Regions from separate parts of the Psychromonas ingrahamii 37 genome, predicted to be linked through region 2. Evidence: riboswitches for the same ligand, from Rfam matches in the RefSeq annotation. Region 2 holds a riboswitch; the other holds the start of a gene.
What was found. Region 2 has a riboswitch for cyclic di-GMP ahead of PING_RS07985 (fibronectin type III domain-containing protein). Riboswitches for the same ligand answer to the same signal wherever they lie in the genome.
Positions count from the first base shown of each region.

Region 1: another riboswitch for cyclic di-GMP. It lies ahead of PING_RS15750 (fimbrial biogenesis chaperone); the one in region 2 lies ahead of PING_RS07985 (fibronectin type III domain-containing protein).

Region 1 is NC_008709.1:3,753,927-3,765,683, forward strand. It holds gene PING_RS15725 (fimbria/pilus outer membrane usher protein) at 1-2,250, opposite strand, end outside; gene PING_RS15730 (hypothetical protein) at 2,247-2,546, opposite strand; gene PING_RS15735 (hypothetical protein) at 2,789-3,100, opposite strand; gene PING_RS15740 (hypothetical protein) at 3,233-3,715, opposite strand; gene PING_RS15745 (hypothetical protein) at 3,812-4,234, opposite strand; gene PING_RS15750 (fimbrial biogenesis chaperone) at 4,258-4,977, opposite strand; cyclic di-GMP riboswitch class I at 5,111-5,186, opposite strand; cyclic di-GMP riboswitch class I at 5,583-5,658, opposite strand; gene PING_RS15755 (DNA-binding protein) at 5,841-6,689, opposite strand; gene PING_RS15760 (RNA-guided endonuclease InsQ/TnpB family protein) at 7,365-8,498, opposite strand; gene PING_RS15765 (fimbrial biogenesis chaperone) at 8,770-9,477, shown strand; gene PING_RS15770 (hypothetical protein) at 9,511-9,975, shown strand; gene PING_RS15775 (CS1-pili formation C-terminal domain-containing protein) at 10,001-11,757, shown strand, end outside.
Region 2 is NC_008709.1:1,859,702-1,871,458, forward strand. It holds gene PING_RS07950 (amino acid ABC transporter ATP-binding protein) at 1-631, opposite strand, end outside; gene PING_RS07955 (amino acid ABC transporter permease) at 628-1,278, opposite strand; gene PING_RS07960 (amino acid ABC transporter permease) at 1,278-1,949, opposite strand; gene PING_RS07965 (transporter substrate-binding domain-containing protein) at 2,368-3,195, opposite strand; gene PING_RS07970 (endonuclease/exonuclease/phosphatase family protein) at 4,285-5,208, opposite strand; partial or broken gene PING_RS20515 (IS1595 family transposase) at 5,510-5,748, opposite strand; gene PING_RS07980 (methyltransferase family protein) at 6,325-6,756, shown strand; cyclic di-GMP riboswitch class I at 7,578-7,668, shown strand; gene PING_RS07985 (fibronectin type III domain-containing protein) at 7,743-9,221, shown strand; gene PING_RS07990 (hypothetical protein) at 9,692-10,384, shown strand; gene PING_RS07995 (MFS transporter) at 10,624-11,757, opposite strand, start outside.

The DNA of each region.
Region 1 (11,757 bases), 1.9 Mb from region 2:
TACACCCACTTTTCTACCCGATGCGGGGATAAGCTTTATTTCCTGAGAATTAGCCGCTCTGAGGGTGGGATCAATCATAGTGCCAGAATAGTCATAGCTCAGTTTGTTGTTTTTATAGGGAGCGACCCCCGAGAGATAAAACAGCCCGTCTTTATTGGTTGTCACCTGGTTTTTACCTATGCCAACACCGACATTGGCAAGGGGTTGTTCATCTAGTTCTTTTTTCCCGTTGCCATTTTTATCTATAAAAACAGCTCCTTCGACATAACCATGATCAGGATCCCGAGCACTATTGAGTGTGAAAGGTTTTTTCAGATTAATAACTTGTTCGTAGTTGGCACCAACATTGTACATCTCATCATTTTTGCTGCTGTAGTCATAGTTCATCTTTAAAAACGCATTAAATTTATACTGAAAACCTATTCCCAGAGTCAAAAGATCATTTTTATTATAATCAACATTCACATTATAAGAGTATTTATTGCCCTTACTGAGTCTCTTCCTCAGACTGCCCTTGTACTGCCACTTGGGATCTCTTCCCACATTATACCCGGCATTCAAGCTATAGGTAAAATTTCCCCGACTGGCCTTAAAACCTATATTGCTGGTGTAATTAGCACTTATGTCACCATTCTTTATAATTGTTTTACCAAGATCCCAATCCATGCGTATCTTTTTTGTAATGTTATAACTCAGTCCCGTATCGTATTTGTATTTTTTTCTGCTCTCATAATTTTCATTTGAAAAGCGGAAAAAATAGTCACTTCGGCCATAATCCCCGCTTATTTCAGCCTCGTGATAACTATCCTTTCCTTCATCCTTCGCCAGTAGGCTGCTGTACTGCTCATAGCTGTAATATAATTGCTGAGAGAAAAGCTCACTTTCCAATTCGGTTATATAACCCTTGCTGGGGTCTTCAAAAGAATCATAATGGGCAATATTGATGACTAAGGGCACGGCTAAATTTGAAAAACGGTATCCGGCGTGGTGCTTTGCATATCGATACAGCTTGTCTTCATTGCGGGTATTATAATAATCGAAGGAATAGCTGAGATTGTTGGTCAAGCCGTAGGAGAGGCCGTATTTAAGATCATCCCAGGCGCGATTTTCTGCTCCTGAGTTTTGTCCGTAGAAAAAATCATAATCCCACTTACCCTGCGAGAGAAAACCATTTCCCGACATTACATTAATATCTTTCACCTCAGTAAGGACACCATTTCTGTCATATATTTTTATTTCAAAAGCATCTTTTTTACTTCTCATCGTTAGGGTGAACTGATACTCCTTGCCTTCCACTGTCAAATAGTCCATTACCTTACCGTTTTGATAGATTTCAACCATTGAATTTTTGGGTGCCTCCCCCCTGATGGTGAGATCCCGCCCTGAACGTTGGACACTGTAGTCATTAGTACTGACCGATATCCCCCGAATCTTACTGTTATACCCCAGAATATCCTGCCCTGCGACATAGTTATCCCCGAGAGTAACTGTCTTCTCCTTAAGAAAGTAAGGATATTTCAGGCTGATATTGTGCAGTTTTTCGCTGGGGTAAAGACTGTGACTGATATTAAAATCGCCGTAGAAAAGTTGGGAGCTGTACTCTAACTCCAGATTGCCATTTTCCTCTTCTTTTTTAAAATAATTTCCAAGTTTGCTTATGTCATACCTCAGCTTTAGCATACCAAAATCGATTATTCTGCGATCCGCTTTCAAAAACAAGTCATCCTTCGGGGAGGCTTCCTTAGCGTTTTTGTCTGCTTCTAGCTTACGCTTTCTTTTTTCGGCGCTTACCCGGCTATTCAGAGGCAGATTGAAATTCGGTAATATTACCAGAGTGTATTTTTCCGCTACCCACTGAACTCCCTTCAGGGGAATAAGTTCACTAATGCTATCCTTATCAATATACAGCCTGCCATCGATTTCTATACTGTTAAGCTTTTTTAGTTCTGTTGTTATTCGCCGCTTCTGCCTGTCGGGAAACAGGCTACCCGCCATCAGCAGAGTGACCTTTCCCTGATCGACCGAAAGCTGGGTATATTCTGTGAGCTCGGTAAGTTCCAGAAAATTTTCAATATCCAGATAGATACCCCCGTCAAAATCGCTCATTACTTCAACGAATTCCTGCTGCAGATAACTGCCCACTCGAAGGGTTACCATATTTTCAAAATAGTCATCCTGGACGCTGGAAAAAGCAGAATGACAAAAAAGAAAGCTGGATAACATAAGCAATGCCGCTCTTATCAAGATCATTCTTTCCACAATGTCAGTACGGGAAGCACTGCTGCGAAAAGCATTACATAATAAGCCAGTTTTTTTGAATGTGGTTTAATGGCATTTTTAACCATGAATTTTTCAACGGGCAAATAATCACAGCAGCAGATGGCTTTTAATAACAAGTCGAAGAATGGTAATAGAAATAATTTTTTTTTGCTGGCAGAAGCTTTCTTTGCGGACAGGCATTGTTGTATCACTTTATTCAGGTTAGCTGCTAAATCATTCTGAATAGTGAAAGGGTCAGGTAAAAATGGACACGGAGTTATATTCAAAACTAAACCTGCCTTATCGAATTAATCTGCTCTGAGTTGCCTGTAATCCTCTAATATAAGTCACCGATGGAGAGTTTAGCCTTATTAAGGGAAGCGTAACTTGAAGTTGAAATGGTTGAAATGGTTGAACTGCTTGTATGGTTACATAGTTAAATAGTTAAATAGTTAAATAGTTAAATAGTTGAATAGTTGAATAGTTGAACACAAGTGGATAGGAAATGGTAAACGGGTAGGATATTCAGTTAGTCTAAATATTCAATCTCATACTTTATCTGTTTTTTGTGTTTACCGCTGACTTTTTTTTCCCCCAGCAGAGAAAACCCTATTTCAAACTGTCCTTCGCCGTATTTATCGAGCCTTATAATCGGATTTTTAGCCCTGAGATTGTCAATTCTCACTCCAGAGGTCAGATAGACAGCTCCAGTCGCCTTAATTGTTAACTTTACTCTTTTATTTGCATTGCCCTCGACATAAACAATCACCCCTTCCGCGGGAATGACCTCCAACCTGCTGCCGTTATACAGATAGAGCTCGTTCAGTTCGGCATTTTTCACTCTGACGGTCTCCAGAGAAAAAACAGACCCTGAATAGAGTACAAATAACACCAGAAAAATTTTCTTCATTGTCTCAGTCATATAAAAAAAAGCGCTGCGGCTTTTAGGCCGCAGCGCTTTCAACAATAGCTATTAAGCTGCTGTTGTATTTGTTGTGCTATCTATTGAATCATAAGTAACTGTAACTGTTATAGTCTCAGCTACGTCCGCACCATCTACAATTTTTGAAGCATCAAGACCTATATTAAAGTCAAGTGTTGTTGATCCCGTTGTAAAAGCAACGCCTGTTAACGTAGCAGCAAGAGTATCTACTGTTACTAATAAAGGCTTGCTGCTTACAACTGAGTAAGTAAATGTTTCACCCTGTGTACCTGCGACTGTAGCTTTAACTGCCTGATCTGCGACAACGGAATCAGTAAAAACATCACCAAAATCAATTGCTGCTAAATCTAAGCCAACTGTCAGTGGGGTGACATAGTGCGCAGCGACAGTTAAACCAGCATCTTTAGAACCATCTAGTTCAGTTGATGACTCAGCGATTGCCGTTGTTGACATGGCTAGAATTGATGTAGCTAGTAATACTTTTTTTGGTGTTGTTAAGAATAAGTTTTTCATTTTGCACTCTCCATGTTTTACGTTAAAATAATTTTTAAGTTAAAATAAGTTTTACGTTAAATTAAATAATCCTTCCGCGGTATTGCTGAAAGATCATTAGTCGATATTGTTGTACATAACCATCACAGTGATCGTAACGGCTAAGTCGCCGCTCATATTTCCTGTGGCCAGATCAACATAAAAATCATGTCTCTGGTCTAATCCGTTGGCTGTCTCTATATAAGTTAAACTGCCCCCTGTGTATCCTGAGCTTAAACTGCGTGACATCTGTATAGTGCCGCTGCTGTCGTCATTGCTTAGCTCCACCGTATAGTCAAAGGTATCTTCTGCATTGACATAAAAATCCACCAGAACACTCTCCACCTCACTGTCCTTGTAAACATCACCAAAATCGATGCTGCTCACCCCAAGAGACAGGGTCATTTCTTTTACCGCGTGCCCTTCGATAGTAAACTGTCCATTTGCTGCAGATAGAGGCGTTGACAGAAAAAGAAAAAGAATAAACAGCGCTTTATTCATCTCAGGGTCTTTTCGAATTCATTTCAGAGTTCAAAGTCAAATTTCTTGGACAAATTAAGTTGCTTATTTGCAAAAACAACCTGCGCATAATCGGCTTTTTTATCCATTTCCGTTGACTTTTTAAGCTCGAACGAATGTTCCCGGTAGAACCCCTGTTTAAAGCTTTGCTCTTTTATCAGTTTCTTATTGCTGTAAAACTTAACTTCTATATCAAGCGGGTAAGAAAAATTCCCGGTGTTTTTAGCCGTTCCCAGCAGGTCATAACCCTTGCCTGATTTCTCGATCCGCAATGCGTCAAAATCGAGTCCGGTTTCAAGTTTTCCTTTCCTGCCGTAGTAGGGAATACCGATATTCATCAGCATGGTTACCTGATTACCACTGCTTCTTGGGGGCATCTCTTTAAACATAAGCAGAGCGACATATTCCCCATCCTGTAAATCTTTTTTTATTCTTGGTGCAACTTTTACTTGTATCTTACCCTTTGGCGGAATCACCACTATTCTCGGATAAGCCACCAGCTGCTCTCCCAGATAGTATTTATCTTTAGCCCATGCGGGTTTTTCAAAATTGACCCTCACTCTCACCGGTTTATTCCCTGAATTAATCAGAGTGGTCTCTTTTGTCACCGGTTGCTCAAGGTTGACACCCATGCTTGTCCGAGTGACCGAGAATGCAGCGAAACTGCTTGCGGAACAAACTGCCAATGAGATGACGACAAGCGCTTTAACAACGTACTTTTTCATATTAACCGCGTTACTTCCTATTATTAGTTTTTCTGTTTTGCTTTCTTTTTTATCAAAAAAAAGCAAAAAAAATGGCCTTCCAGGGAAGACCATACATAAAAATCAGCTCAAAAGGCAAAAGCGTCTACACGCTTTCGGCAACTGGCTACCATTTTACAGGCCCTATAGCTTTGCGCCCCAAGGTTTCCCCAGGTTTGCGAATCAACTTCATAACTCTTACAAAGCGATTATATTATTTCTTATTTAAAAAATATGTCTTTTCTTATTTAAATAACGTTTCTACATTTAAAGGCTATCATCTTTCATTTTCACATCAAGTGCTTAGATAAAAAAATTAAAAATAGTAAATAAAAAATGCTTCATTTTCTGTAGCAACTGGTTACTGTTTTACCGTCTCAATAGTTTTGTCTTTATCTAAGTTTGCCAATTGATTTTATAACCTTTACAAAGTGTTCACCTTGTTTTGGATCAAAAAACATTTCATTTTTAAATTAAGTACTTGTATGCGCATTTAGACAGCAGTACACAAAAAAAAGGTAAAAAAATGGCCTTCCAAGGAAGGCCATTCATAAAAATCAGCTCAATAGCAAAAGTGTCTATACACTCTTGGCAACTGGCTACCATTTTACAGGCCCTATAGCTTTGCGCCCCAGGGTTTCCCCAGGTTTGCGAATTAGTTATCTCAAAACGTGAGTCCATGGTAACAATTTAAAATATTAAATCAAGCGATTATCTATCTTATTATAAAAAAAGGGAATAAAAAATGTTATTTTAAGGAGCCAAAAGAGAATAAGTAATATTCTTTTTATGAAAAAAAAGTATATGAGAGAAAGCTGTTAAATAGATTTTTTCATGCCATCCACTCAGCTCTGCGATTGATAGTATTCCTGGCATTCGCCTTCTCGGCCTCTAACTACTCGTTTGCCAAGCAAAGAACCATGGGTTTCTGTGACCACAGTATGCTGTCCTTCCCGGTGGTTGTCGTCAGAAAAAAAAATGATCACCCAGTCAAAAACATGGTGGAGTTTATGCGCACGTTCGCTGTTCGAAAACAGGGCGCTAAAATGCCAGTGATCGCAAGTTATATGCAATATCGGCAGCCAGGCTTTATTATCAGGATTAAAACGTTTGGGGGTAATCTGGGGCAGTTTTCCGGCAGCGGCTTTGCTGCGGTATTCAGTATCCACTTTTAACAGTAAACCAACGGGTATAAGGCTTGACGCTGCTATTGATGTCTGGCGGCGTTCACTAAAATGCTTTAACAGCCAGGATTCTATCGCCTCCTTACGCTTAACACCCAGACCTTCTACCTTGTCAAGCTGACCATTGCGGGTAGCATTTTCCAGTGATTCCAGCGTATCGATATGCAGGCGGTCATAAATGCGCTGTGCTAGTGTCCGGCCAACGGTCGGTATAGATTGGAATAATCCTATCGGATCAGATTCACCCTGCAGACTTTCCAGACGGCTGATACGACCTGTCGCGACGTATTCATAAATACACTGCGCAATCCCCGAACCAATGGCAGGTAAATCTGTTAGTCCTTTCATGCCTTTAGCCTGCACCAGTTCGCGCAAATCCTCGCTCAAGTTGTCCAGAGTATTCGCCGCATGAAAATAAGCCTGGTAGCGGAAGGGGTTAGCACGCTGGGTTTTTAGTAACGCCGCTATTTCGCGTAGTTTTTCGCCTACTTCATGATTAAAAGCCATCATCGCTTCCTCATATCAAATAATTATCCTCGAATGTAATAAGAATAAGCACACTTCTTTATTGCGACAAGTTCATTGCAACAAGTTTGCTCAACCCCTTTACAATGGATCATCGATATCGGCAAGCATCAGACATTCTCTATGGCGCGCTGCAAAAAATTTAGTTTGGTTATTTTGAACATATTTTAAGCCCTATTGAAAATTAAATTCACTCGTCTTTTTTTTGTTTTATTTTGTTGACTGAAATGACAAAGGAGTTAATAGAAACAGAGCCAAAACTATCTTGACTTTTATCTCTTTATCAACAGGATTTTCAAGGGGTTGAGGATTCATGCCTGAGTGTGTGATTTTCAGTATGGGTAAAGCGGGAAAAAATTTTAGACTTCAAAAAAGTATCATAATCGGTAGTTCACAGTGTAATAATAAAGCTCAATGAGCATCCAAGAAAGAAAGAAAATAAATTACAAAACGTCAGCCAAATTAATGGCTGCTTAGTGGTTATACACTGCAAAGTTGAACTTACCATATGATTGGTATCAGACTGTTTTAAAAGTACAGTATTGACATCCTCCCCCACTAAATTTGCTCGCTTAAAGCTCACAATATTTTGAAGGGGATTCCTAGTGATCACTCGCTAGGGTTTCCTCTATCAACACGCCTTCACTAGACAAAAATAACTTACGCTACTTTTGCCCCCGATCCAGTCGCTCCAGAGGCTAACACCGTCAGTCCGACGGCTTTAATATTCTTTGCTGCATTGATGTCGCGGTCATGGTGCGAACCGCATTTCGGGCATGCCCATCTCCGCACACTAAGTGGTAATGATTCATTTACGAATCCACAACCCTCGGTGCTACAGCGCTTTGATGACGGGAACCACCGATCTATTTCAATCACATTTCGCCCAGCCCAAACACCTTTGTAGTGTAATTGGCGAACGAATTCCCCCCAATTTGCATCAGCAATATGCTTCGCTAGTTTGGGGTTTTTGATCATGTTTTTAACAGCAAGATTTTCGACGCAAACAACTTGGTTTTCGTTAATAAGTTTACGGGTCGCCTTATGGGTGGCGTCCATCCGGCAATCAGCGATCTTAGCGTGAAGTTGGGCTACTTTTAAACGCATTTTATTGCGGTTTTTAGCGCCTTTTTTCTTTCTTGACAGCATGCGCTGCAAGTATGCTAATTTCGCTTCATATCGCTTTAAATGGCGGGGGTTACCAGATTTAAAACCATCGCTGGTAATGTAAAGATCGGTTAATCCTAAATCGATGCCAACCTGTTTAGCTGAGATTGGCATTGGTTTAATATCAATTTCACACAGACAGCTAATAAAATAGCGCCCAGCGGCATCTTTTGAGATAGTAATGGTTGATGGTTCACAAGGCATCGCCTGTGACCATCGAATATTTAGTGGCTCGTTAGATTTTGGAATATAAATGTTCCCATCACGATAACGGAAGGCAGTGCCCACCAAGCTAAACGATTGACGAGCATTTTTCTTCTTAAAGGTTGGGTATTTTGCACGGCGATCCCAGAAGTTGGTAAATGCCGTTTGCTGGTGACGTAAACTTTGTTGCAGCGCCACCGATGCGACTTCTTTCAGCCAGACAAGCTCAGGGTCTTTTTTAAGCTCTGTTAGTATTTTACTGGCGGCAGAGTAGTTAACACTAGCACCATCTTTGTAGTATGCGTCGGTTCTCACTTTTAAGACCCGGTTGTAAATAAAGCGTACACAGCCGAAAGTCTTTGCTAGAAGCAAAGATTGTTCGTCGGTTGGGTAAAATCTGTATTTATACGCTTTCTTTTTCATTCTAGTAAAATATCACTATTTGTGTAGATTGCCAATAAATAAATGCAACTATGTTGCATGGGCTTACACCACCACCTAAGTTTACTCGCTTCTGCTCGCAAGACTTAGATGGAGTACTTCGCCCGATGGATAGATAAAATCTACAGCTCTGTATCAAAATATTTTCAATGCGATTTGCTGCGGGTTAGCACTAGGCCAATATTTATTATTTATATATGATGTACAATAAATAAAATATAATCCGCCCTCTTTTTAACAAGGATTTAATACAATGGTTTATCAGATTTTTTACAAAATAATGCCCGTCTTGTGCCTTCTCTTTTCCTCGTATTCATTCGCCAACATTCGTATTAGTCAATCCATTATTGATTTTTGGCCAGAGCAGATCGCAAGGCAAGATATCTCTGTTTTTAACGAAGGTTCAAAAAGAATTTTTGTAGAGGTGACACCCTATGAAATTATCAAACCTGGCACTGAGAATGAAAAAAGATCATATGAGCCCAATCCAGAAAAGCGCGGATTATTAGTCTCCCCTGCAAAATTAATCCTAGAGCCCGGAGAAATGAAAATTGTAAGATTTGCCCTGCTAGGGTCAAAAGACAAGGAGAGAATCTATCGCACCACAATCAAACCCGTTCCCTATGGTGAAATTAAAAGTAATCAAAAAATAATGGTTAAAGTTCTTGTTGGATACGAAGTACTAGTGATAGCAAGACCCAAAAATACTGATTCTAACATTCAAGTAAGCATCAAAGAGGGTGTTGCTATTTTCACCAATACGGGCAATACCAATGCTTTATTGTTAAACGCGGTTCAATGCGATTCAAATGACGATAAATGTACTCATTTTCCTGCTAAAAGACTCTATCCCGGCATTACCCATAAGATACCTCTGCCATATAGCGCATCAGTATTAAAATATATTCTTAGTACAGGTAATAAACAGCAACATTTTACACTCGAGACAAACAGTAAATAGGCTCTATTTATTAGTGTCTAAGGAATTATTATCATGTCCAAAAAAAGCGCGTTAGGCTTATTCATTTGCCTGTGCCAATTTATTTCATCCAACGCCATTGCCACAGACAGCATCATTACGGGTACCACAGACCTTTCTACATCCTGGTTATCTGGTGGCTCAATTCAGTTTAATAATTCACTTTGTGTAGGATTAGGTGCTCCAGCGACTACCTATAAAGTGAGAATGACCGGTAGCGGCTCAGGTAATAGTTTCTCACTGCAAAAAAATGCAACTGATACTCTTGAGTACACTATTGAATGGGCATCACAATCCGGACAAACCAGCGGTTTTTCTGCCACTAGTGGTGTTTACATTACAGGTCAACCATCGGGGCAATCAACGGACTGCAGCGCGAAAAATGCCACTCTCATCGTTAAAATATCTGCGGCTCAGCTACAACAAGCCAAGTCAGGAAGCCATACTGGCACCATAACAATTACTGTAGAACCTGAATAACGGCTATTGATGAGGAATGTAAAATTTGTACAGGCTAGGCATTTATTTAGTTAATCTCAGTTTAATCCTCCTTCTAATTAAACCAGTAGAAGCTGCTAACGTACCTCCAGGTTTTGAGTCATTACTTGATAGTCAGGAACTGGTTGTCGATATTATCTACCAAGACACCTTTATCGGTACAGCTCAAGCCACCTCTTTATTAGGAAAACTGACCTTAAAATCGCCCATTGCCGTTACCAATTTAATCTCTAATATTAAAGACCTACAAATGGTGATCAATGCGCTGAGTTCACCTCTACCCGATAATGCTGCAAAATCATGTCTGCCGATAAAAAAGCCCGGTTGTGGAGAATTAGAACTGACACTGGCTAACCCGGTTGGCTTTATATACACCTCTTCACGCTATAAACTGCAATTATTTATTCATCCTTCGTTTTTAACAATAGAAACGATGACAGAAAAAGAGTACCTCCCTCTCCCTGAATCGGGTTTTTCAATAATAAATAACTTAAACGGTGCTTATTCCTATAGTAAAAATGCATTTTCGGATGAAGAGGTAAACTCTTCTGTTTCACTCAGTTCCATTGCTGCTTATAACAACTCTCATCTCGCTTTTGGCGCTTATCATTCTAGCGCTTCAAGAGGCTTCGTAGAAAAAACATTGTTTCAACACGATCAGCCTGGTTATTTTTATGGTGGTGGACTATTTAGAACGGCAGGATCAAACCTTACTGATTCTACACTCATGTATGGCGCTAATATTGCAACTTCAAGAAGAACCGCTATTCATAAAAATAGAGAAAGAGGCAGTAAAATTATTCTGTTTTTGTCACAATCATCACAAGTAGAAATATGGCGAGAGGACCACTTACTTAATACAGCTTCCTACGAAGCTGGAAATCAAGAAATAGATACCAGCAGTTTACCAAACGGCACCTATCTCATTAACTTAAAAATCAGGGGAACCAGTGGGGTTGTGCGTGAAGAACAACAGCTTTTTATTAAAAGCATAAACTTACCCCCCGTGGGAAAGCCCTTTTACAAGGCAGAAATTGGTAGAGTGGCAAAAAAAGATCTTGATAACTGGCTGCCTGATGTATCTGAAACATACTGGCTCAACACTCGATTCTTGAACCATATCAATGACCAGTATGCTGTTGGTGCTGATCTCCTTTCCGTTGGTGATTCTTTTTCATTAGAACTAAACGCCAGCACACTTTTCGCAAACTCTACCCTTAAACTTGCATTATTAGGCAGCAGTAAAGAAAATTTTGCACAATCATTTTCTGTTTTTACTCATTTAGACAACCTATTTTTTAATTTCAGCACAATCAATACCCATATTAGCGATCCTAATGATGAAATCCCCATTAGTTACCTTTCTAGAGGAAGCACAACGACGTACTATTCGCAGCTGTCCTTGGTACTGCCAAAAAATAGCATATTGGCATTTAATGGATCTTATACGTTACATGATATTGAAATTGACCCGAGCTACCGTTATGGCGCCTCTTTAAGCCTGCCATTATTTCATTTATACGGCAGTAACGTCATGTTAACTACTAGTGCTAATAAAACCAACGACGACACGTTATTTTTACTTGGTCTAAAGGTTAACTTTTCAGCAGAAAACCAATCTTATCAAGTCGCTACAGGATATAAAAAACAACAGTCAACACCCTCGGGAACCTATTCCTCTGGCTCAGCCCAAGTCAATTCTGATGATATTTTAGGTGGGAAAGGGACTCTAGATGCTGGCGCAGAACAAAAAGAAAATGGATT
Region 2 (11,757 bases):
TATGGAAAAATGCAACTTTATCAGAGACTTCTTTAGCAAAAGATATCTCATGAGTAACACAAATCATAGTCATACCATCATCCCGAAGCAATCTTAAAGTATCCAACACTTCACCAACGAGTTCTGGGTCAAGTGCTGAGGTCACCTCATCAAATAACATATAAGCAGGTTTCATTGCTAATGCTCTGGCAATAGCGAGTCGTTGCTGTTGTCCTCCGGACATTCTGGTAGGATACACATCAAGTTTATCACCAAGACCAACATGAATTAGTTCGTTTCTAGCAATTTCTTCTGCTTCTTCTTTAGTAAACCCTTTTACAATTCGTGGAGCAAGCGCGGCATTTTCTAATACAGTTAAATGAGGAAAAGAATTCCACTGCTGAAATACCATTCCTAAATTCTGTCTTAACTTGTTTTTATCTGTTTTTTTATCATGAACATCTATGTCATCAACGATAATATTGCCACTGTTTATCTTCTCAATGGCATTAATACAATACAAAAGTGTGGATTTTCCACTACCGCTTGCACCAATGATACTAACAACTTCACCGCTGTTTACGTTTAAATCGATCCCTTTTAAAACTTCCAAATCTCCGAAAGATTTATGCACGCCTTTGATTTCTATCATATTGCCATTTTCCTTTCTACATGTTTACCATAACGTGATAAGGGGTATGAGATCATAAAATAAAACAATCCTATTCCTATCAGTATCATAAGGGGTTCTTGTGTCCTTGAGATCAACTGCTCTCCGGTTCTAAGTAATTCCATATATCCAATCACTGAAACAAGTGCCGAGTCTTTTATAACACTAAGTGCGACGCCAAGCCAAGATGGGAAAACAGCTCTCATTCCTATCGGTACCCTGATGTGTATTACTGTTTGCAGGTAAGTCATACCCAGCGATCTTGACGCTGTTCTCATGGAAGTTGGAACACTATCAAATCCACTTCTAAAAACTTCGCTCATAAATGCCATGGTATAAAGAGACAGTATAATTGAGCCTGCAATAAAAGGAGATAGCGGGTGTCCCATAGCACCAACATAAGTACTAAAAAGTATAAGTTGAATAATAAGTGGTACAGATCTTAGAATATCTAAAAATCCGCCTAAGACCAGATTGACAGATTTATTAGATTCTGCTCTTAAAAATCCGATTAATAGCCCTAAAATTGTTCCAATAACTATTGCAACGACAGAGATATAAATGGTATTTAAAATCCCGGTTAAGATAAAGCCTGAATCATTCCAAGATAAAGGAGTAAATAAGTTCATTATGAAAGCTCCCCTTTAAACACTTTTTTTGCAATCAAGCCTGATGCTAACAGCACCAATTTTGTTATTACAAAGTACATCGCAGCTGCGACTATAAAAAACTCTAATGTTCTAAATGAAGTCGATTGAAGTCTCTGCGTCTCACCTGAGAGCTCATTCATACCCACAAGTATACCAAGAGAGCTCATTAATATTGACCAAACAAATTGATTTGTCATTGGATGATAAATCCTTCTAAACATTTGTGGCAATATCACATGTCGATAAACTTTTAAGCTGTTCATTCCGAGCGATTTTGCCGCACTATATTGAGTCGTTGGGATTGACTGAAAACCACCCCTAAATGTTTCTGCCAAGTATCCTGCATTTATAAATACTAATGCAGAAAAAACCGAAAAATAAGGACTAAGATGGATACCATAAGCACCTAGGCCAAAGTACGCCATGTAGATAAGAAAAAGTGCTGGTAAATTTCTTGCTGTCTCTATCCAAATATTTGCCATATTATAAAAAACTTTTGAATCTGACATTTTCCCTAAAGCTAATAATACCGCAATAACTATGCCGAGAAGCATAGATAAAACAGATACATGTATCGTTGTAAACGCCCCACTTAAAAGTTGCGGGAATGCATCAAATACAACATTCCAATGAAATTCATAATTGTCCATATATCCTCTTTATAAGCTTCTTTGATGAGCCTTAAATAGTCAAATATCTCCGGCAAAGTCGGAGGATTGATTTTATAAACCGCTTAAAGCGGATTAATTCTGCGGTCTTCTTGATTTTGGTACCGAATATATGTTCATCTCATCGATCGTTGAGACTTGCTATTTCCTTGCCCAAAAGCCCTTCCCTGTAAAATTCTTTGTCTTTCCCAATTAATGATGGGTTACTGGTACGTCACTTTTACCCTTTATATATTCAAACTTTATGATATTTACAATCCAAAACCCTAAGCTTTAAACTTTTTTGTTCTTTTTTTTGGTGTTTTCTCATTTTATGACTTTAGGCGGATCAGAAATATAGGGGCCTTTAAATGCTTACAACCTCCAGCAGTGCTGAAGGTTGTAAGCCTCAATAAAAAACTTATTTATTGTCTCTTAATGATTGAACCATATCAGACGATACGGGAGTTCCAAAATGTTTTATGTGTAACTCATTTAATCTTCCATCTCTAATTTGGTGAACCAAAAATAGATTTAGATAACTTTTCCAAGCAAGTTCACTTCTTTTTACAATAAGACCAACTACATCATCATAGTTTGGAACGTACGGTCCCGCTACGAAGTTGTCAAACTGACCTGAAGTCAGTTTTGTTGCTATATTTGTATTTGTAGATATAAGCGCATCTATTTTGCCTTGATGTAATCCTAAAAAGGCATCGTTTTCTGATTTGAAAGAAGTGTAGTTATCTCTTCCCCAGCCTTTGTCATCTGCATATGCAAAGTACTCTTTTTCATATGTAGTACCCAGAGCTGCGCCAACCTTTACATTTTTAAGGTCGTCAAAAGATGTCATTTTCACACCTTTCTTAGATAAAACCTGAAATTTGAAAACAAAATAGGGATAGGTAAACCCAACAGATTTTGCACGCGCTAATGTGTCTGAAGTAGATCCTACAACAACATCTGTTTTAGCAGAAATCAATGAAGGGATTCGGTCGCCCCATGTAAGATTTATTACGTTTGATTTTACGCCTAGAACTTTTGCTAAATCATTACAATAATCAACATCAAAACCAGCTGGTTGATTATTTTTATCTGTATATCCCATTGGTGGAAAATCGAGCACAACGCCACAATTTAAAGTACCACTGTTTATAACGTCATCAAGCTTATCTGCACTAGCGGTAGAAAAAGCACCGATTGCTGCCATTGATGCAACGACTAACGAAATTTTCTTTACTAACTTCATAAATTCTCCTTGAATTTTTTTATTTTAAATCTGCTTATCTTAGGGAGGTCTACTGCATACACCCGACACACCACGTTTCATTATCTTGGATCTTAATAACTTCTCCTTTTTTATTATAAGTTGATGTTATCTTTACAGATTAATGTTGATTTTATAAGTGAATGTTAATTTTTATAAGTCAATGTTAATTGTTTTAACATTATAGATACTGTATCAAAATTTAAAGTAACTACTCAGTATCTTGATCACATTTTTAACAGTTTATTGGATGCTAACTACTTTCTTTTTAACCCGCGTAGCTGCGGGGGCCGTTTTTAATACGACTAGCTTAACGCAGCATATTTTGTGCCAAGGTTATTGAAAAAATTTATTTTCAAGTAATGGCATTTAACTAATTGTTTTTAAATGATTTTTAAATAGAAGGAGGATATCTAGAGGGGGAGAAGGGAATAAAAATGAATCTCAGGCTGTATGCTGCACCACAATAAAGCATATTTAGGTTAAAAAAGGGCAATTATTGATGAATTCTTCTAACTATCTGCATGATAAGGCAGATGATATATGCTTTATCAGGCATTGAGGGCGCGAATAGACGTTGAACATTGCTTTTTTGTTAATTATACCAATTTTATGGATTAGGGGGTCTATTTAGGCGCGGTAAAAATGGACTAAAACAGGGTGCTGACTTCAGCAACGATAAGTTCTTCTAATGAGACTAAATCCTACGAAATGATTTTGGACAGCTGTGCTGGCGATGCAGATGCGGGGTCTTGTTTTTTTACATTTTTTTCTTGGGCTAAACAAGGGCAGGGCAACCTTACCTTATATGCTTTTAAATCGTTACATTAACTGAAAAATTATATTCTGATTAACTAAAATATTATACCGAACAAAGACTAATTATCTGAGTTAATCGCGGTTGATAAAGTTTGTGCATTAGCCGATAGAACACTGACGAATAGCGAGCCTTTCTTTGCGGAGCTCGACCGTTGTGATGCTGAGGTGCAATACCCAATGCGTCTATCCTTCATACACTCTTAAGGTCAGCGGCAAATGGTCGGAAAAACCATTTTTGTTATACTCTTTACTCTAGGGTCTGGAGTGACGTATTACCTCGTTTTTGATTATCATCCCTTCGAAACTGAAAATTTTAACTTTATTAGCGCTTGTATAGAATTTCTTATTCTTCAATGCGCCGCGATTAACTAGAATTTGATCCAGCATTGCCCACTCACCTCCATAAGAGTGAGTCCCTTGAGTACCGTCCATCAGTGGCCACATCATATTGTACAAGTAAGGATTTTTATTGCGGTTCGACTTAACTTTGCTAATCTGATTTGATGAAAGTGTGTAGCTGGTCAACGATCTATTAAAAGGTTGATCATTGAAGTCCCCCATGACCAAAACGGGAATCTCTCCGCGTATCTTTTTAATGCGGTCGAGAAAATAGGAAAGTGTTTCCCCGGCCATCATTCGGTATGGTTCGGAATCTATCTCCCCTCCAAGACGGGAGGGCCAGTGGTTTCCAATCACAATAAAATTGTTTCCTTGTTTGGTCTTAAAATTAACCTGGACTAAATCTCGAGTAGCATTTTGCTTTTGGATAACATGATGAAAAACTCTGTTTTTAACAATACCCGCATCATCAAGTGTTGTTTCAATTTCGAATAGGTTTCTATCGTAAATAAATGCAACATCAATGCCGCGCATATCACTGTTATCTGCATGAACAACTGCATAATTACGTTTAGGCTGATTTAAAGTTCTGACTAAATCCAGCAGGACGCGAGATGATTCAACCTCACAAACGCCCAGAAGATCGGGACCTTTACCGTCGTTCATGGCATTTATCACAGTTGCTAATTGTTGCAGCTTAATTTGCAGTTCTGCTTTACCCCATCCCTTAAGCTCTGCATTAAGCTTTTTTTGCAGCCATTCTGGACGATTCGCTGAATTATTTTCTTCAAATAAATTTTCGACATTCCACCAGGCGAAATAGTATTCAGTATTCATAAGGTCCTTCTGCCTATAAGATTATGAAAATATCAGGCTTGAATAATAGTATAGCGCTTTTAAGTGTCTATAAAATGCGCGTAATGAATCAATATTAATTTACTGTGACCGGCGCTATTAAGTTTCTTTGGCTTAGTGATCGAGGTTATAAAGCCGTCACTGTGTCTCTTTATTTAACCTCGTGTCGAAATGGCAATATATAATCTCTCTATCATTTTCAATGACTCTCTTTTTCAGTACTAATGAGGCGTTTATGGGCGTATTGGGTGACGTTAGCTCTTTCTTCATCGGTATAAACGCCATCACATTTATGTAATGGCGCTAAAGGTGTTTTAGTTTGATGATTGAATGTCTTATGGCAAGAAAATCATTTATAGCGTTGTACCGATCGCGCTTTCCCCACTTAGTGAAATATGCGCAATGGCAATGTAGGCATTGAGGTGATGAATTGAAAATAGGATGGATCAGTTCACTAATCGTAATTTCTAGTTGAGGTACTTGAATAACGTGCTGAACCGTTAACCTTTGAGCAGGCGTCATGCCTAAACTACGTTTACAACCTGTCAACCGGCCAAAGAGATAAGTTGACTATAGGAATGTAAAAATTACTCGCTAGTCAAGATGAAAAGAGGTGAACTTTGAAATTTGCTCTAAAGTATATTTTAAAGCTTATGAGGAATGATGTTTATTCTCTTCATACTTATTATCAGTCTTATCGGCTTTTTCTTTCGAGTACCACTATTAATAATCAGTTAAGGTAAAAAAGAAAAACCTGCCACTCGATTTTAAAATCCCCGTTTACTGTTCAATCCTAATGCTTGGCGCTATGTCCGCAGATTATGCGCTCCCCAATATAAAATCCGACGAACAGCTACAGTAACTAAAGGTCAGTGGGCGAAGTGAATGGTGTTGTCTTATTTTTTGCCTTTAATTCATATTGTATGGGGAACAAAGTTAGTTTATGGTGATTGTTTTTTATTTTAACTCGTTGATTTTATTTGTATCAAAAAATGGCTTTCCTAATTAGTAGGTTGTTATTTCTGATTTTTTCAAAAAACAGCTAAAATAACAAACTCGATTGGCTATATCATTAAGTGCATTTTTGGATACAAAATAGTGAGGGATATTATGCTTTATGTGATTGCGCAATTTATACTGCTGGCTGTGATTGCTTGGCCCTTGGCAAGTTTAAAGATTTCAATTGTCGGTTTATTATTAATTTTGCTTTCTGTCTTTATTGCTTTTTCTGCATTAATGGCTAACCGTCCCAGTAATTTTAATGTTCGCCCACACCCAAAAGAAACGGGGACATTGGTTGTTCACGGTCCTTATAAATTTATCCGCCATCCTATGTACAGCTCCCTCTTCTTTGGTGGTTTAGGCATTCTTTTCTGTCAGTTTAGCTATTGGAAATTAATTGCATGGTTATTACTGGTTGTTGTGCTGGTTTTAAAATCTCGTTTTGAAGAAAAAGCTTTATGCGCGCATTATGCGGGGTACCGTGTATATCAAAAAAGCAATAAAGCTTTTATACCTTGGATTTGGTAGCCTGAATTAGAATAAAAAGGAGTCATTGTTTAAAATTATTTTACTGACTTTTGTCATTAAACTATGTGAATAGGATGCCTCTAGCCTTTTTTTGACTACAAACCTCCTCAATAAGCCACTCTGTTTATTAAACAAGATTAATTAGAAGGCTTAATTCAGCTAACTTAGAATTTTCAACCATCATTTTTATGGCTTGATTCTCAGCATACACTCGACATTTCCAGGTTAATCACTATCAAATCAGCAATGACGAAGATTCTCAGCTGAGGAGAGCTTAACTTTGCTTTAAGAGTAGATAGCTCCACGATTACAGACTTGAAGCATCTGCCGATATGCTTAACGCACACTTTCAGTGTTATTCAGATAGGAGTGATTTCCATTAATTTTATCGTCTGGCTATTATTTTGACTGGCTACGTACAGGAAAAAACGGGTATTTTATCTAAAGGTTACACTTATATATTAGCATTTTTTCTACACTAACTGACTGAAGATAATCAACAATTAAAAATTTAGAATGCCTTCTGTAAGTATCTGAATCTTCATTATTAATCATATTAATGCTTGCTTTTTTTGCCGTTATTTTTAGGAAGAATCGCTTGAAAATATGAATACGGTAGAACGTATCAGTCTCCGAATAAGAACCTGCAGAAATGAGCACTAAGGAGGTATTAATAAAAGTGTCCTCGGATGTACCTTATAATTTTAGCTTTTTTAATCAATTAATAGTCAAATTTTGATGTTGTTTTGTACTATTTTCTGTTTAAATACGCTCGAATTTAATCAATCCTATTATTTCCATTCAGTTGTTTAAATATTGTAGCTGGAAAAAAGCAAATTAAGGGAAACCTTAATACGCAAAACCACCGGCCTGTTGATTGACTATTTAGTCTATGGCAGCGGAGTTACCAAGGCGATAGCACTTCTTATCATCCCTTCTAATTTGCAAATTATAAATAACTGCTTGATCACTTTTGTGGAGACAAAATGAATCAACGAGTTAATTTAATCTATAACCGCCTAATTTTAATTTTTTTATTAGTTATTAGTCCTGCTGTACTATCTGCAAGTTTACAGATTACATGGAGCGATAACTCATCAAATGAAGATGGTTTTTTAGTCGAAAAACGGCTTTTAAACGAGGATAAAATTCAAAATATTGCGATATTACCTGTTAATAGCCAAGAATATAATGATCTAGATCTTGTTAGTAATGAGACATATTGCTATCGCATTACAGCATTTAATAAAGCGGGAATGGGAAAGTCTGACGAATTCTGTTATCAAGTACCGACTGATTTTATTACAGATGAAGACACTGCTGCTAATCAGGTCACTGCTGTCGATCAGGTCATTGCTGCTGATCAGGACACGGCTGCTGAGCAGGGTATCAGTTCAGTCAAGTTTACTGGAAAGGTTGTCCTATCGCATGAGATTATTGCACAAGTGGTGGATCTTGAGATTGGTGAAAAGACACTTTATTCCTTTAAAAGTGATCTTGCATATAATCAGGAATATACCAAAGATACGCTTAATAACAGTAGCTTTACGGCTAATGTTGGTGAAATAAGATATTCAAATGAAGATTATTTTAGCTTTCAAAATCAGGGTGTTGAAATTGATAATGGCTACGCGAGTATGGCATTTAACAGCAATAATAGCCTCTCATTTGTTTTACAGGGTACGGGCAATAAACAAACTGCGCGTTTGTATATGCAAGCAGGTGTATGGTCTGACGAGCAATCTAATATTATTGTAACAGCGGGTGATCAGGTTGAGGTTATTACGCTACCTAATGGTTATGCTTGGCATTCCTTTGCCATTGATATTGTTTTTGATGGCACTGTACCTGTCCATATAGCAACAGAGTCCGATCGTTCAGGTTACAGCACTGTTATGTTTGCTGGCATTGTTTTTGATAAAGAAAATTTAGAAAAAAATACTTCTGTTGCCTCCCCTGTTTTTAACTATGCAGCTTTTGTTGATATAGATACAAATTTTGGTGCAGTAATTGATACCACAGACGTCACTTTTTACACTGCAAAAGCGATTAAGGATAATGGACAACTCTCTAATGCTTCTCTGCAAAACTTATCCTTTTATGGTGAACAAATATATCGTGATGATATTTATTCTGTCATTAATGATGGAGCTGAAATAAATTCAGGTTATCAAAGCATGTCATGGAATGAGGCTAACGGTGCTGAAATTAAACTTGAAAGTGCTGATCAACAGATAAATACGGCTTCTGTCTATTTTATTGCGGCAGTTTGGAGCTATGATGCAGCATTTGTTGAGCTGGTTATCAACGGTGAAAGTGAATTAATTGAGGTACCTTCAGGTTATGGATGGCATTCCATGAAAGTTGACATTGAATTTGAAGGTATCGTCGATATAAATATCCATCCAGTGGGTGAATTCGGAGGCTATAGTGGCTTCGGTGTTGCAGGGATAACCGTACAATAGGGTAGATAAAGTGCTTTGGTTATAATAGGGAAGAAGCAAAGGCTTATTCCCTATTTTTTAATACAATTGCAACAAAGCTTTTTTATCATCAGCCGATGACGCAGATCTCTTCCTTCCAAAAAAACAACAAATTATTTTTTGAATGCTTTTACTGATGAAATAACAAACTATCAATAAAATTAAAGATTATTTTCAAATCTATTTAAGACAGGTTCAATACTATTTTAAAAAGTTTAAAATAAAAACGTCGATTTTTTTACATTCGAAAATAACCACGAATCCGGAAAAACCATAACCCCTTTAAAAGAAAAACTTTTTGTAGATTGGTATGATTTTTGCTCTGTTATTAGTAGCTAGCTAGCAGAGCAATTAGCAGTATTGCTCTTTTTACCCATTGGTAATTTAAGGCTGATATAAAAGGAATTTATAAATAGATAGCCTTTATTACCTCACTGATAAAGAGGCTACCCATGAATACAAAAAATATTTTTACAAAAACCTTATATATAATATTGATTTCAATTACTTTATTAACAAACTCTGCTTCTGCTTCGATCATTTTTGAAAGTAGTAGCATTGACGGGGGCATTAGTTATTTCGGAGGTTCCGATACCAGTAAGTATTTTGAGCGTAGCTTTTTTCCAAGTACAGCCGATAGCGGCTCAGAGCAACTACAGGCATTTAATGGTGATTTATTGAACCAACTAACATGGAATATTAAAGGCAATAGTGCCACTATCAAGTCCACAATGACCACAATCCCCGAAGCTTCTGAAGCTTGGGTATTGGCTTCATTTTCATTCAGAGTACAGGGTGCCCCGGTTAATTACAGTCTTGAAACATCTGTCGATATGATTAACACCCGCTTTATGCGTACTCCTGAGGGGAGTTATATCCATGAATGTTTATCGCCCGGTTGTGATTATGACCATCTATGGCCAGGAAAAACAACGGGCACTTTATACGAAGGTTATACTTATGCATTAGAATTTAGTCCTCACTCATTTGCAGAAAAGACTCAACATTCAGAATTCCTTTTTCAAGTACCTGAACCGCCAGTCTTAATCATCTTAACACTTGCTTTTTTTACCCTTATATTTAAGAAAGCAGCCATTGAAAATATGAATAGGGTAAGAAAACTGAATAAACCCCTACAGAAATAAATAGCAAGGAAGTGCTAATAAAAGTGTACTTGCATGTACTTTTTAAAAATCCGATTCAAATAATATGTGAATAACTTGAATCGGTAGAAAAAACGGTTAGCTGACTTATAGGCTAATCGTTTTTTCTCCGGCAAGAGAGCAGGTGGTGTTGAGCTAATTAAGATATTTGATAGATTACTTTCCTAGGCCGCAAATTCGTACAGACTAACAAGGTGGATGTCTATTTGCTGGCGGTATAATCAAATCTTTAGTGTCTTCTTATTAGAGTATGAAAAGAAAGCGAAAAACATGGCCAGTAATACGTACATAAAGAGCCAGAAGAAAAGCTCAGGGCCGGTGATGCCGCTGTCAATAAGATAGCCAAATAAGATAGGAGAAATAGAGGTCGATATTACAGCAAGAGATGCCATAAGTGCTCGGATTCTCCCAAGATGCTTAGTGCCATACACTTCAGCCCAAAGCGCATTAATGATTGGACCGCCGGAGCCGATGGCAGTGCCGAGTGAAATAAGCAGCACGTAAGCAACCCAGTCGCCAGTCAGTTGTGATGCCAGCAGCAAAGCCATGAGCATAGGAATGGGGTAATATTTTAACAGTTGTCTTCCGCTGAATCGGTCCACCAATGCGCCTGCATACATTGATGAAAGCCAATGGGTAATCCCATAAAAGACAAAGCAATTGGCAAAAAGCATGGGTGTCCAGCCCATTTCGGGTAGAAAAAATCCCTGATGAATAAATATGCCTGTCATGATGAAAGGTGTAGAAAGGACGGTTGGTAGTGCCAGCCAAAAACGAAAATCAGAAAGTAGTGTTCTTCTGGAGCCATCCTCATTGAGTGGTTTAGCAGTTTCATTATCGACAGTGGGATTATGCTCAGCATATTTTTTATTTTTCCCGCGTTTAATAAGAAAAAGTGCCATAGGAAGATAAAGTAGGGGGACTGACAGTGCGATCACCATCCAGCTTTGTTGCCACCCGAATTGTGCAATAAGAAATACGGCAACAGAAGGCAGTATGATTTCACCTAAGGGGACGCCAGTGGTTGCCACACTCAGACCTTTCCCTCGATTCAAAGAAAACGTTTTCATCATTGTGGTTATGGCGGTGTGTGGAAACAGTCCCTGACCAAAAAAACGCAGAAGAAAAATCCCGATTACAAGCATAGTTAGATTATTGGCCTGCCAGAGAGTGAGCGCCGCCAGGAAAAGTCCAATGGTGCAGAATATGACAAACTTTTCTAACGAGACCTTGTCAATGCTCCCACCAATCCACATAAGAAGCAGGCCACTTGCAAGTGTGGCCGACGAGTAGGCAGTTCCATAGCTGGTGGCTGATAGACCAAGACTTTCTTGAAAGCTGCTGCCAAACCAGCT